Regions from separate parts of the Leisingera sp. SA32 genome, predicted to be linked through region 1. Evidence: riboswitches for the same ligand, from Rfam matches in the RefSeq annotation. Region 1 holds a riboswitch; each other region holds the start of a gene.
What was found. Region 1 has a riboswitch for cobalamin ahead of AC0IPL_RS15770 (aromatic ring-hydroxylating oxygenase subunit alpha). Riboswitches for the same ligand answer to the same signal wherever they lie in the genome.

Region 2: another riboswitch for cobalamin. It lies ahead of AC0IPL_RS06640 (DUF1636 family protein); the one in region 1 lies ahead of AC0IPL_RS15770 (aromatic ring-hydroxylating oxygenase subunit alpha).
Region 3: another riboswitch for cobalamin. It lies ahead of AC0IPL_RS12490 ((2Fe-2S) ferredoxin domain-containing protein); the one in region 1 lies ahead of AC0IPL_RS15770 (aromatic ring-hydroxylating oxygenase subunit alpha).
Region 4: another riboswitch for cobalamin. It lies ahead of AC0IPL_RS06570 (CbtB domain-containing protein); the one in region 1 lies ahead of AC0IPL_RS15770 (aromatic ring-hydroxylating oxygenase subunit alpha).

What each region holds. Positions count from the first base shown of each region.
Region 1 covers NZ_JBVYHB010000011.1:127,796-131,285, reverse strand. Annotated here, with positions in the region: gene AC0IPL_RS15775 (FAD-binding oxidoreductase) at 1-826, opposite strand, end outside; gene AC0IPL_RS15770 (aromatic ring-hydroxylating oxygenase subunit alpha) at 831-2,066, opposite strand; cobalamin riboswitch at 2,171-2,367, opposite strand; gene AC0IPL_RS15765 (DUF1523 family protein) at 2,616-3,260, opposite strand; gene AC0IPL_RS15760 (hypothetical protein) at 3,270-3,490, opposite strand, start outside.
Region 2 covers NZ_JBVYHB010000003.1:314,276-317,765, forward strand. Annotated here, with positions in the region: gene cobN (cobaltochelatase subunit CobN) at 1-79, opposite strand, end outside; gene cobW (cobalamin biosynthesis protein CobW) at 234-1,268, opposite strand; gene AC0IPL_RS06640 (DUF1636 family protein) at 1,272-1,679, opposite strand; cobalamin riboswitch at 1,777-1,985, opposite strand; gene cobO (cob(I)yrinic acid a,c-diamide adenosyltransferase) at 2,036-2,671, shown strand; gene glpD (glycerol-3-phosphate dehydrogenase) at 2,739-3,490, opposite strand, start outside.
Region 3 covers NZ_JBVYHB010000007.1:175,848-179,337, forward strand. Annotated here, with positions in the region: gene AC0IPL_RS12485 (ABC transporter substrate-binding protein) at 1-876, opposite strand, end outside; gene AC0IPL_RS12490 ((2Fe-2S) ferredoxin domain-containing protein) at 863-1,582, opposite strand; cobalamin riboswitch at 1,671-1,878, opposite strand; gene AC0IPL_RS12495 (FAD-dependent oxidoreductase) at 1,980-3,236, opposite strand; gene AC0IPL_RS12500 (ABC transporter permease) at 3,233-3,490, opposite strand, start outside.
Region 4 covers NZ_JBVYHB010000003.1:300,250-303,739, forward strand. Annotated here, with positions in the region: gene cobF (precorrin-6A synthase (deacetylating)) at 1-60, opposite strand, end outside; gene AC0IPL_RS06560 (hypothetical protein) at 134-637, opposite strand; gene AC0IPL_RS06565 (CbtA family protein) at 708-1,406, opposite strand; gene AC0IPL_RS06570 (CbtB domain-containing protein) at 1,411-1,581, opposite strand; cobalamin riboswitch at 1,616-1,833, opposite strand; gene AC0IPL_RS06575 (DUF1636 family protein) at 1,986-2,321, opposite strand; gene cobA (uroporphyrinogen-III C-methyltransferase) at 2,318-3,052, opposite strand; gene AC0IPL_RS06585 (cobyrinate a,c-diamide synthase) at 3,049-3,490, opposite strand, start outside.

The DNA.
Region 1 (3,490 bases):
CGGCGGTTTCCTCCGGCACGACATCGTCAAGCTCCGGTGCGTCTGCCGCGGTTTCCACCGGCGCGCCAAAGCTCTCCTGGTTGTAGTTCTCCATGTCGAAGCCCAGACCGTTCAGCATGTCACGCACCGCCTGCATGAAGGGGTCCGGTCCGCAGCAATAGACCTCACGCTCCAGGTAGTCGCCGGCGATCAGGCCCAGCATGATCTGGTTCAGCTGGCCGCGGTAGCCGGTCCAAACCTGATAGGGGTCGTCCTCCTCCACCACGAAGTGCAGCTTGATACCCGGCACCCTGGACGCCATGCTTTCCAGCTGCTGGCGGGCGATGATCTCGCTGGGGCGTCTGGCGCAGTTGATAAAGCAGATGTCGGGCAACTGGCCGCGGTCGAACAGATACTGCGTCATCGACAGACTGGGCGTAATGCCGGAACCTGCCGAGATGAAGAGGAACTTGCCGTTCGGGCGCTTGGGAAGGGTGAACAGCCCCGCCGGACCAGAGGCGCGCAGCATCATGCCCGGGCGCAGATGGTCCAGCATCCAGCGGGTGCCGATGCTGTCGGCCTGCGCCTTGACCGTGACCGAAATCGACAGCGGCCGCGAGGGCGAGGAGCTGATGGTATAGGTGCGCCAGACCGTTTCCCCCGGCACCGGCAGCTCCAGCGTCAGGAACTGGCCCGGCTGGTATTTGAACCACGCGCCGGAGGGTGCGCGGAAGCTGAAGGTGGCGGTGTTCGGCGCCTCCGGCACAACCGAGACGCATTCCAGCATCTCGTCGTCCTTCCACGCCATTGTTTCGTCCAGTGTTTCAAAGTTGGCTTGCAGTCCCATGGGCTTACTCCGCCGCGATCAGGTGGCGACCGGTCAGGGCGCGGGTCAGCTGCTGGGCGTACCAATTGGAGAACTGGATCACGCCGCTTTCCTGCGTCTGCGAATAGGGGCCGGGCTGATAGGCGGGCGAATTGATGCCACGCTGGTTGTCCTCGACCACGATGCGATCCTCGTCATTGGTGGCGATCCAGACCTCGGTCAGCCGCTTCAGGTCATAGTCCTGACCTTCGACCGCGTCCTTGTGCACCAGCCATTTGGTGCTGACTTCGGTCTCTGTCGGGCTGATCGGGGTCACGCGGAACACGATGGAGTGATCCGGCAGGAAATGGTTCCAGGTGGTCGGATAGTGGAATTTCAACAGCGTGCCCGCATCGGCAAAGGGCACCCGTCCCAGTGGCTTGGCCACCGCCGCCTTGCCGTCCATGGTATAGCTCTCGGCGCCCTCGTTCAGCGGCATCCGCGCCAGCCGGTGCTGACCGCGCCCGTCGATGCAAAACTGCGCCGGGCAGCCTGCCGCTTCGATCCGGTCAAAGTGCTTTTGAAGATGCGGCGGGGTCTCGCCCCCCTCCACCCCGGTGACAGAGGGGTCTTCGGGGAAGGTACGGCACAGCGCCGGGTGGTTGCCGCCGCAGTGATAGCACTCGCGGTTGTTCTCCCAGACCAGCTTCCAGTTGCCGTTCTCGATGATCGCGCTTTCGTAGGCGATCTTGGCATTGGCCAGGCCGTGCGGCTCCAGATAAGGACGGGCGACGTCGGCGAAGGCGTCGAAGTCCGGGGCCTCCTCCGCAAGACAGATATAGATCAACCCCGCCAGGTCGCGGCAATGCACCGGCTTCAGCCCGTGTTTGGAGGCATCGAAATCCGGCCCCATGTCACGTGCCCACAACAGAGAGCCGTCCAGCTCATAGGTCCACTGGTGGTAAGGGCAGACCAGCTTGGGCGCGTTACCTTTCTTGGCCTTGCACACCACCGAGCCGCGGTGGCGGCAGGAGTTGTGGAACGCGCGCACCACGCCATCGCTGCCGCGCACGATGATGACATTGTAGCTGCCGACCTGATGGGTCACGTAGTTGCCGGGTTTTGGCACCTCGCAGGCGGGAATGGCAAACAGCCACTCGCGGTAGAAAATCTGCCGCATGTCCAGATCCAGAACACCCGGATCGGTGTAGAACGCCTGTTCCAGAGAATGGTTCTCTTGACGGGCCATCAGCTTGGCCAGAATGTCGCTGTCCTGAAGCATCTGTCTCTCTCCTTCGCCGCAGCCCCGCGGCGGATTGGCTGGGGGCGGGCACGACGGGAGAGATTGCAGACCACACGCCCGCAACCGCCCTGCCGCCACCCGCGGTTGACGTTTCTGGCAAGGCTGGTTTCCGGACTGTCCGCGGCCGTCTGACCGGCGGGGCGTGGCACCTTCCCGAAGTTGCCTTCAGTGGTTTTCGCCAGGCCCGACACGGGGTCACCGTTGCGGGGGCAGTGCCGGAGTTTCACCAGCTTCCCAATTCTCCGCCCCGAAGGACGGCACCTTGCTGATGCGGAAACTGCCCGATTTGCGTGGCGCCATCGGAACCAAAACCGACCCGGAAAAACCGGAAAAAGACATGCGGTCGTAATCCCGCAGTGCGGACAAACCTGTCCAGTGCCGCAAAAGGTGCGGCGCTTTCAAAATGCGGCAAGCGGCGGATGAATCAGTGCTTTGCGCGGCTGGCGTGCAGCGAATCCTGTCCCGGCATCGCTGACTGACAAAGCCCCGCCCCGACAGCAGAAAGGCCGCGGTTGACGCGGCCCCTGATCAGTTTGATTTCCAGCTCTCCAGCCAGCGCCGGAACCGGCTGCGGCGCTCAGCAAAAGCATCACCCGCCGCATAAAGACTGTCCTCGGCGCCCTCGAGCATCGGATCAATCCGCGCCCGCCGGAAACGCCGCCAGCGCACATAAATCGCCCACAGGAGCGCCGCCAGCAGCACCAGAAAGATGATGGTGAACCAGTTGGTGGGCTTGTCCTCCGGCCCCGCCACCGGCCGGATCGAGACAGCATTGGGAAAGGCCGACAGGAATTCGTTGCGCCAGCCATAATGCATCACCGCCACCCACTCCGGGTTGGCCTTGGTGGAGATGCTGTCATTGGCATCGGTGTACAGATTGGCGGTGTCGAACTTGAAATATGGTGGCCAGTTCCAGCCGGTATCCTCGTTGCGATAGACAATGGCGCGGCCATTGGGACGCACGCCCTGGATGAACTGCACATCGCGGTTGATCAGCTGTACAGACTGGTCGTCCGGCGTCGACCAGAAGATCCGGGTCCAGTCGGTCAGCTCCTGGCGTTCCTCGTAGGTGTTGACGATGCGCACCACATCATACTGCGGCAGCGTGTAATGCAGGATGGCGGCGAACAGCCCCCAAAAGGTGATCAGGAATGCCCATTTGATGAAACGCACGGGGGAACCTCACATGAAGTTAATGACGTAGATCAGGAGCGCCAGCGCCCCCAGCGGAACGATATAGACCAAGAGGATCAGCCTGCGCCGGAACGAGTGGTCGTATTGTTTCAGCCCCCGCTGGATGAAGGCCGCACGGTCGCCGGTCAAGCCCTTGTCTTTCCAGCGCCGTTTCAGCTTCGCCCGGCGCACCTCGCGGGAGTAGAGCGACACCGCGCCATAGGCCACGG
Region 2 (3,490 bases), on a different contig from region 1:
GGTCGCCGGGTGTCTGGCCCAGATCCTGCGGGGTGTCGGTCTGGTCGAGGCCATGGCTTTCGCGGAAGACGACATGCATGGGTCAGGCCTTTCGCAACGGGTGCAGACAGGTGCGGAGGGCAGGTCCCGGCCGCGCGTGGGGGGACAGCCCCCGCCCGAGGGAGCGGCCGGGGGCTGTGCGGTCCAGGGACCGGACAGGACAAAAGCTATCTTCGCCCCGAACCCGCATCAGCTCAGGCCCCCAGCTCGGCGCGGATTGCCGTCGCGTCGATGTTGTCGTGCTCGGCGATGACCACCAGCTGGGTCTTGCGCGGCTGCGCGCCCCAGGGTTGGTCATATTGCGCACGCAGACGCTCGCCCACGGCCTGAACCAGCATCCGCATCGGTTTTCCTTCCACCGCGACATAGCCTTTGACGCGCAGGATGTTGCGCTCGCGGGCCAGTTTCACGATGGCATCTTGCAGCGCTTCCGGATCGGAGACTTCGCCCATTTCGACCACAATGCTTTCGAAATCGTCATGCTCGTGGTCGTGATGGCCGTCGTGATGGCTGGGACGCGACTCCAGATCGTCCTCGGCGGCGGCGTTCAGGCCCAGGATGATGCGCGGATCGATCACGCCTTCGCTCATCGGCAGGATCGGCAGCTTGCGCGGGGCCTCGGCTTCGATCACGGCGCGGGCTTTCTCGATGCCCGCGTCGCCGGCCAGGTCAGCTTTGGACAGCAGCACGATGTCCGCGCAGGAGATCTGATCCTCGAACACCTCCGACAGCGGGGTTTCGTGGTCCAGGCTGTCGTCGGCCTCGCGCTGGGCGGCAACCGCGTCCAGATCGGGGGCAAACTGGCCCTTGGCCACCGCTTCGGCATCGGCGAGGGCAATTACCCCGTCGACGGTAATGCGCGAGCGGATCGCGGGCCAGTCAAACGCCTTGAGCAGCGGCTTGGGCAGGGCCAGACCGGAGGTTTCGATCAGGATGTGCTCCGGCGTTTCCGGCAGGGCCATCAGCTGTTCGATGGTGGGGATGAAATCATCCGCCACGGTGCAGCAGATGCAGCCGTTTGCCAGCTCCATGATGTTGTTTTCAGGGCAGTTTTCATCGGCGCAGGATTTCAGAATGTTGCCGTCCACGCCAGCGGTGCCGAATTCGTTGACCAGAACCGCCAGCCGCTTGCCTTGCGGGTTCTGCATCAGGTGACGGATCAGCGTGGTTTTTCCCGCGCCCAGAAAGCCGGTGATGACAGTGACGGGGATCTTGTTGAGATCGCTCATGAATTACTCCTCAGAAGGGAAGGCGGCCGGCGGGATGCGGGCAACAGATTGTTTGCGAAAGACGGTGGGGCGCTCGCGCCAGGGCACCAGCCCGTCGGCGCTGGCCGCATAGGCGGCGGTGCCGGTCAGGATCTCGGACACATGCAGGTCAGGGTCCATGTCGCCATAGACATAACTCCAGCGCTCCGCGCCACCGGTCAGCACCACCGCGCAGCTGCGCGAGCAGGCCGACAAGCATTTGACCCCACGCAGGGTGACGCCCTCGGGCAAGCCCGCCTGTTTCAGCGCGTCATGCAGCAAGGTGCCGGGGCGGGTGGCCTCGGGGTCGGCGCCCTCGTTGCGGCAGGTCAGGCACACGGTCAGGGTGACCGGGTCTTTCGGGGCGGCGGCGGGCGCCTGTTCATCAGCCAAAGGCACGTCTCCTGTCATGGCAGGCATGCGGGATAGCCGAAAAGGGGCGGTCACCATGCCTGCCCCTCACCCGGTCGCGGAACACCCCGCCCGCCCGTTGATCTCTCACGCGCTGGCAGGTCTCCCGGCTTGCGGATGCCAGGGCGGCGGCCCTGTCGGCCATCCTGCCTTCCCGGGGGTGTCCCAGTGGCATGGCGGCCTCATCCGGTCACGGTCGCGGGGGCGGCTGTGCTTATGGCCCTTGGTGGCCGTTGTCACATTCCCTCTTCGCCTGCGATTGCAGGAACCAGCGAAACCCCCTTGCGCTATCGCGCCCTTCTTTGTCAAGACTTGCACCAAACAGCTGGAGAGCCCCCATGAGCGAAAAACCCGAAACCGGCATTTCAGAAGAAGATGCCGCCCGCCACGCCTCCAAGATGGCCAAGAAGAAGGCCGCGCGCGACCGGATGATGAAGACCAAAGACGGCGAGAAGGGGCTGATCATTGTCCACACCGGACCGGGCAAGGGTAAATCTTCCTCCGGGTTTGGCATGATCATGCGCTGCATCGCCCACAAGATGCCCTGTGCGGTGGTCCAGTTCATCAAGGGGGCCTGGCAGACCGGCGAGCGCACGCTGATCGAGGAGAATTTCAGCGATCTCTGCCAGTTCTATGCGATGGGCGAGGGCTTCACCTGGGAGACCCAAGACAAGGCGCGCGACATCGCCGCCGCGCAAAAGGGCTGGGAGAAGGCCAAGGAGATGATCCTGGATGAGCGCAACACCATGGTGCTGCTGGATGAGATCAACATCGCGCTGCGCTATGAGTATCTGGATCTGGAGGAGGTGCTGGAGTTCCTGGTGGCGCACAAGCCGCCGATGACCCATGTGGTGCTGACGGGGCGTAACGCCAAGGAAGAGCTGATCGAGATCGCGGATCTGGTGACCGAAATGGGCCAGATCAAGCACCCCTTCCGCGCCGGGGTGAAGGCGCAGAAAGGCGTTGAGTTTTAACGCCGAGGGCAGCGCCCTCCCGTAGCGAGGGGCGGGTGCTGCCCGGCTTATCGGCCGGGCAAGTTTGTCACGCCGCAGGCTGTGCAGTTTTTTCCTGGATGTAGGCATCCACTGCCTTGCGCTGGGCGTCATCCAGCCGCAGCCCCAGTTTGGTGCGCCGCCAGAGATAATCGTCGCCTGCGCGCACCCATTCGCGGGTGACGGCCCAGTCCAGTTCCCGGGCCGTGATGGTCGCACCGAAATTCTGGCCCAGATTCTCGGCCGTTTTGGCGTCGCCCAGAACCTCCCAGGCCTCTGTGCCGTAGGCGCGGATCATCCGCCCCGCCCAATAGGGCGTGAGGAAGGGGTAGTCCGCGGCCAGTTTTGTGGTCAGTTTCTCCACGTCATCCACCGCGAAATCGCCGCCGGGCAGGGCCACGCCAGCGGTCCAGTCCGCGGAGAGCTGCGGGAAGGCCTCGCCGATTTTGGCCAGCGCCGCCTCGGCCAGTTTGCGGTAGGTGGTGATCTTGCCGCCAAAGACATTCAGCAGCGGTGCCTGCGCCTTATCCAGCGTCAGCACGTATTCGCGCGTCGCCGCGGTGGCAGAACTGGCGCCGTCATCATAAAGCGGACGCACCCCGGAGTAGGTCCAGACGATGTCATCGCGCGTTACCGGTTTTTCGAAGTATTCCGATGCGAAATCAACCAGATACTGTTGCTCCTCGGGCGTGCACTCGGGGGCGCTGTCCGGGTTGGGGTGGTCCGCATCGGTGGTGCCGATCAAGGTGAAATCTTGCTCATACGGAATGGCGAAGATGATCCGCCCGTCTGCACCCTGGA
Region 3 (3,490 bases), on a different contig from region 1:
CAAGGTTTCCGAGAACGGCACCACCACATAGCGCTGCGCCTTGACCGCGGTCAGCTGGGACAGCACCGGGTCGGCTTCCATGTAGTCCCGCTTTTCTTGCGCCGAGGACCATTCCGCCTCGATCAGCAGGATCACATCCGGGTCTGCCTCGACAACGCGTTCCCAGGCCAGATCAACCCAGGCGCCCTCCACGTCGGCGCTGATGCTGGTCAGGCCCGCCGTTTTGGCGACCAGCGCGGGGCCGCCGCAGCAGCCGATCGAAAACGGCGTGTCGGTGCCGCTGTCATAGATAAAGGCGGTACGCCCGGCTCCGGCCGGGTTGTTCTCGACGGCCGCAATGCGGGCCTTGGTGGCGGCCATCAGCGCGTCGGCGCGGTCCGGCACGCCAAAAATGTCACCGATCACCGCGATATCCTTGAGGATCGGTGCGATGGTCAACGGAACATCCTGCGGATGCGCCGCCTTGCAGGAGGCATCCACGAGATAGGTGCCAACGCCCATATCGTGCCATTTCTGTGCCGCGCCCAGATTGTCCTCGGAAAAGGCGGAGGCAAAGCCTGCAAACAGGAAGTCGGGCTCTTGTGTCAGAACAATTTCCGCCGCCGGGTATTTCTCGGCCAGCACCGGCACGCTGTCATATGCGGCCAGCCATTGCGCCGGGATCTTGTCATCCAGATAGGCGGTGCCGACCAGGGCCTTCTCCAGACCCAGCGCCAGCATCACTTCGGTAGCCTGCTGGTTCAGGGTGATGGCCCGCGTCGGCGCGGTTTCATAGGTGTACGATGTTTCGCAGCCCTGAATGGTGACCGGAGCTGCCTGCGCCGCCGTGGCAGCAGCAGCAAGGCACAGCGCTGCGGGGCTCTTAAACAAGCTCATGTGTCTCTCCTGAATGATGAATAATCAAAGCATCCGGCACGCGCCCCGCACAGAGTGCCTCAGCCACGAAGCTGCGCACCTCCACGCGGTTGCGGACCCGGTACCAGTTGCCTTTGGGATAGTGAATGACGACCGGCCCGCTGTTGCAGGGAAACAGGCACCCGGTGGAGGTCACCAGACACTCCGCGGCGACCTGCGCCCGTCCGAGTTCCGCCTTCAGCGCCGTCAGCAGACAGGGGGCGTCCTTCAGATGGCAGCGCGGCCCGGTGCAGACCAGCAGGTGATGGCGATGACCAGGCGGGCTGTCCCAGCCCTTGCCCAATTCACCATCGGGACGCGGCTGTATCGGCGACAGGGCGACCTGCGCCTGCGCGACGGCGTGCACCACCGTCGCATCGGCCTGCGGCGCGCCGGCCAGCAGGATTTCAGGGCGCGCCCCGGCCTGGCGCGCCAGCCAGGCGCTGGCCGCACCGGGCAGCCAGCTCTCCAGGCTTTGCGAGAACGGCAGCCCGACCGGGCGCAGTTCAATCCGGGTTGCCCCCAGCTCGGCCATCCCGTCGAGCGCCCGCCACAGCCCGTCGCCAGAACCCTCCAGCCGCACCGCCGTTGCAGTGCAGGGCGCCGCCGCCGCCAGGCTGCCGGCCAATGCGCGAAACCGGCTTTGGCTGACGTAAGTTGCGGAAATCAAATAGATGCGCGCGTCCATGCATGCCTCATGAGCGGAGGCGGGCAGACGCAGGCGCAGAACGCTGTGGACACTGTCATCTCTTCCTCCACGGGCCCTCCGCCCGATTGGTTACGGTTTGCCGATGGCAGGTCTCCTGACTTGCGGATCAAAGCGTGCCGTCCCTTCCCGGATCTGGCAGATCCAGTGGTTCTGACGGAGTACTCACCGCTCACAGTTGCGGGGGCAGTTCTGGACTTGGGCCGCTGGGCCCTCACCAAATTCCCTTTTCATCCCATTGCCTGATATGGCCGGGAACCATCGATTGGATGTCTGCGCAAATTCCTCCGATCTGTCAACTGCTATGCCCTTTGCGCGATACCCAAATGACGTCCACCGGGGCGCAGCATGGAATACCGGCTGATGGGTGCCGCGTGGGTCAGGTCAAACCACCAAGGCGGCGCACCTCCGCGCCCACGTCCTCCCCGTTGGCAGTTCCCAATGCGGCGGAAATACCGGCCGCCTCCCCGGTGGCAAAGGCTGTGCCCATCACCCGAATGGATCCATACGCGACCGGGTCGGCACCTACCACGCGCCCGGCAACAAAAAGGTTGTCGAGGCCACGGACCCTCAGGCTGTCCAATGGCACAGAGGCATATCCCGATCCGCCCACCGGGTGATAGATTGGCTTGCCTGCTTCGCCATGCAATTCCGCCGGCCAGGCCGCGCGGGCGACGCTGTCGGGACGCTGCCGCCCGCTGGCGAGATCCTCGGCGGTCATTTCATAGCGGGTGGCGGGATGCCTGCTTTCGCGAATGCCAATCTGCGGTCCGGATTGGGCCAGGAAGCACCGCGCAAAACCCGGAACATGATCGCGCAGCATTTGCACATAGTCATTCGCCATTTCTCTGGCACGCTGCTCGGCCCAGGTGAAGCTGCCGGAGGTGAGATCGCGCAAAGCAAGGTCGATGATCATCCACCACATGTCGCCAGTGCCGGGAATGCGGGTGTAGATACCCCCATCACGACGGGTGATCGGGTGGGTGCCGGTTGCGTTGTACGCCGCGATGGCGGCTTGGATCGCGCGCCGATCAATTGGCGTCTCGGGGTCGAGACCGGAAATCCGGATCGGCGCGGAGACCGCCTGGAGCTTGCCCTCCCTATCGCCCTCGCGCATTTCAACGCCGGAGACGAGAGACAGGTTGGCATCCCCCGTCGCATCCACAAACCCTTCGGCGATGATGCGGCGCCTGCCCTCCATCCCTGCCACCGTGACCGATTCAATGCGGTCTGCCGTGCGCGTTGCCGCTGCGACACGGGAATGCAGCAACACGTCCACACCGTGATCGGCCAGAACCCTGTCGAAGGCCAGTTTTGCGGACTCGGGGTTCAGCAGGATGATCCAGTTGCCGGTGGTTTCCGAATTGTGGGCCTCACCGGTCATGCCGCAGGCCCGCATCGCATCGAGCACCAGATCACCAGCGCCACCGACTGCCTTTACCGGCTCCGCCCCCTGCTGGAAAAAACCGCAATAGGCGAGAACCTGCGAGGTCGTCGCCGCGCCGCCGAGAAACCCGTATTTTTCCACCAGGCACACCTTGGCCCCGACGCGGGCAGCCCCCAGCGCCGCGCCGATGCCGGCCGCGCCGCCACCGGCGACAACCACATCGTATTCACTCTCTGTTTTCCGGCTCATGTACGCCACCCCAGCAGGTGTTTCTCGACCAGCCCGACGGTTGTCGACAGCAAGACGCCCAGCAGCGACAGGATCGTCACCCCGGCAAACAGGCGCTCAAGGTCGTAAAGCGAGCCCGCCTGCAGGATGTAGGCGCCAATCCCGTGTTCGGCGCCCAGCATTTCAGCCGCCACCAGCAGGATGATCGCGATGGCCAGGCTGACGCGCAGCCCGGACAGAATGCCGGGCATGGCACCGGGCAGAACGATCCGCAG
Region 4 (3,490 bases), on a different contig from region 1:
CTGCAATGTTATATGCTGCGGATTGCCGGTGCCGATGCCGATCAGGCTGAGTTCAATCATGACGGGGCCTTTGATGTGAGAACACGGCCCCCTATGGAGCCGTGCTGCCGGTCTTGCAAGTCTGCCGCGATCGTCAGGAGCCTTCACCGTTTGCAGGCACGGTGACCTTGGCTTTGAGCGCCTCGCCACCCACGGCCAGAGGGCTGTGGCTGTTGGAGTTGAGCGCCACTGCGACCTCTGCCCCGGCGGGCAGCGATGGAATGTGCATCCAGTCGCCATAGAGCCGGGCGATCTTTTCGCCATCCACATAGACATGCGCGTGACCTTCGCCTGCCACATCTGCCACGGAGGCGTTCTGCGGCGCAAAGCGGAAGTTCTGCGTTGCAACATGCAGGTTCCAGCCGGACATCGGATCCTTGTGAAGGGCGATGCGGAGCGTCGGTGCGTCAGGTCCGGCGGGCAGGTTCACCGGCGTGCTGTGATCGTGCGCCATTGCAGCCGACGTGCTGCCGCCGTGATGGGCGGGATCACCGTGGTCATGGCCGTCAAAGGTGATGCCATTGCCGGCCGCGATCACGAAACCGGCGCCGCCGCCGAAGATCAGGCCGATGGCAAACAGGGCAAGAGAGCGGGACATCGTGTTGTCATCCTGTGGACTGAAGAGTTCCCGCCGGTGTGCCCCGGCGGGGAGGATGGTCTGGCGGACTTCAGGCTGTCGCCTGTTCGCGCTTGCCTTCGGCTTGCCAGAAGTGGCCGGCAAAGGCCCCCAGCAGCACCCAGGCAGCCATGCCGACGCCAAAGGCGCGGGCCGCGAACAGCGCGCCGATCTCGGTCGGGACCGGGCCGGAGAAGGTTTCTGGCTCAGGCGCGCCCACCACATGCGGCGCCAGCAGCAGCAGCGCCGCCAGGCCATAGCTGACGGCATTGCCGCCAAAGGCGATCAGCCACATGGCGACGCCCGCAGCGGCGACGGTGACGCTCCACCAGATCTGGCGCAGGCCGACGTCAGCCGCGGCCACGCCGGGCACCTCGGGAGCGAGCGTCAGGCCCGGGGCAAAGTGGAACGTGATGAACCCTGCCAGCCCCCACAGGATGCCGTTGCGCGCGGTGATGACGTGGCCTTGGCGTTCGGCCACGGACATCAGCGCCACCATGACCAGCGCATAGCCGGTATAGGTCAACATGGTGAAAATGATGCTGAGACCGTCCCGCACCGGCTCGGCGAACAGTCCGGGAAGATCGGGATGCGCAGTTACGGGGTCAGCGCCGAAATGCACCAGATCACCGCCCTCGTAGAGTTCGGCGTGGAGCAGCACGGGCTGCACGAAATAAAGCTGCAGCAGGGCGGTAATCAGCCCCGCTGCAGCGCCAGCGAACAACGCGCTGGTCAGAATGCGACTGAACATGGCCTTAGTGGCAGGGGAAGCCGGTTGCGTGGCGCACATCGTGGGCGGCGTCATGCAGGGCGGAAGCCTGAACATGGCCGGTCAGCGTGATGATCCCCAGCCCCAGAACCACGGCAAAAAGCGCCGGGATTACGGAAGAGCCAGCGGCAGAAGCCTTGAGCGTCTTGGTCGTCATTGATGTTCTCCTTGCCGTCACACCCGACGGCGCAAGTTTGCGTTCACATACGGCCGGTCTCCTGACTCGCGGGTCGCTGCTGCCCTCCTCCTTCCCGGCGTCTTGCGCGCCAGTGGATAGTGGAGAGCCGCTCGCCGCTCACAGTCGCGGGGGCGGTTGAGGCTGCGGTGCCGCGATTTGGTCCACCGTCCTCATTCCCGTTTCAGTCCTGGTGCTTGGGCACCTGTGGACACCGTATCCTCAAACTAATGCCCTGTGCGGCGGACGCCGGTCAAGAACGAAACCGCCGCTTGACCCTGCGGGGGCGGCATCTATCCGTGCGCCGCCGGGCGGCCGGGGCCGGAATGTTCAAATTTTTCGGACAAAACCGAATGGCGGAAGTTTTGCGCGATGGTATCGGCCGATCAGCCCAGATCGCCGGGAATCCGGGCGATTGCCTTGTGCCGCAGCGCGCCCAAGGGGCGGGCATCGGCAAAATTGCCGTCCGGGCTGTGGCGATACATCCGCAGGAAGATTCGCACATCCGGCAGATCCGCGGCTGTGATCTCGCCGAACAGATAGGCGGTCTTGCCCGGCGCGCGCACCGCCAGCGTCTGCGGGCGCTGGCAGCCGGACATGCAATCCACTTGCTGGATGCGCACCTCACCCTCTGCCCCCGCCAGCATCGCGGCAAGCTGATCCGGCAGCATTGGATCGGCGTCGCGGCAGCTGCGACACAGGGTGAGGGTGAGCAGGCTCATGCGCCGGGCAGCTCCTGGTCCGCCAACGGCCCATAGAGGATCAGGACCGGCGCCTTGGTTTCCATCGCGCGCAACACCGCGGGCAGCTCCCCCACCGTGTGGCAGAACAGCTGCTGCTCCGGCGTCGACACACCAAGCGCCACCAGCGCGTGGGTGTGCGGCGGCAGGCCGGCCTCCACCAGCTTTTCGGCCAGCGCGGCAAACGTGCGCTTGCCCATATAGACCACCGTGGTGGCCTGCGGGTCGGCCAGTGCGGCCATGTTCAGATCGTCGGGCAGGCCGCCGGTCACGTCATGGCCGGTGATGAATTGCAGACGTCGTGCGGTCAGGCGGCGGGTCAGCGGGATCTGCGCGGCGGCCGCCGCAGCTGACGCCGCGGTGACGCCGGGCACGATTTCAAACCCGATGCCTGCCGCGCGCAGGGCCGAGATCTCTTCCTCCAGCCGCCCGAAGACGCCGCAGTCGCCGGACTTCAGCCGCACCACATTCAGGCCGCTTTGGGCGTAGTCCACCAGCAGCTGGCTCACGTGGTCCTGCTTGGGCGAGGGGCGGCCGGCCCGTTTCCCCACGCCCACCAGATCGGCGTCGGCGCGGGCGTGGCTCAGGATCGGGCCGGAGGACAGGTCGTCAAACAAGACCGCATCGGCCGTCTCCAGCCGACTGACCGCCTTGACGGTCAGCAGCTCCGGGTCGCCCGGCCCGGAGGAGACAAAGCTGACAAAGCCGCTCATGCCTGTTCTCCAGTGATGAGGTGGAAGAAGGTGCCGGTGACATTGCCCTTGATCGAGCCGGTCTCCGGCACCGGGCCGCCGTCCGCATCCATCACATTTGCCAAGGGCGCGTCGGGCTCTTCCAGAATGGAGGAGTAGTGAAACTCATGCCCGCGCAGGGCTCTGCCTGCGTCAAAACCCGGCATACCCGCCTGCAACACCGCGCGGCGGTAGCCAAGGTGGAACTTGCGCTTCTCGTAAGACGTGACCAGCCCCAGAAGCCCCAGCATCTGGTGGCGGTTGCCTTGCTTGTCAATCAGCGCTTCGCCCAGGGCCATGTAGCCGCCGCATTCACCGTGCACCGGTTTGGTCTCGGCGTGTTTGCGCAGGCCGGTGCGGAAGGCTTCAGCCGCAGCCAGCGTACCGCCGTGCAGCTCTGGATAGCCGCCGGGCAACCAG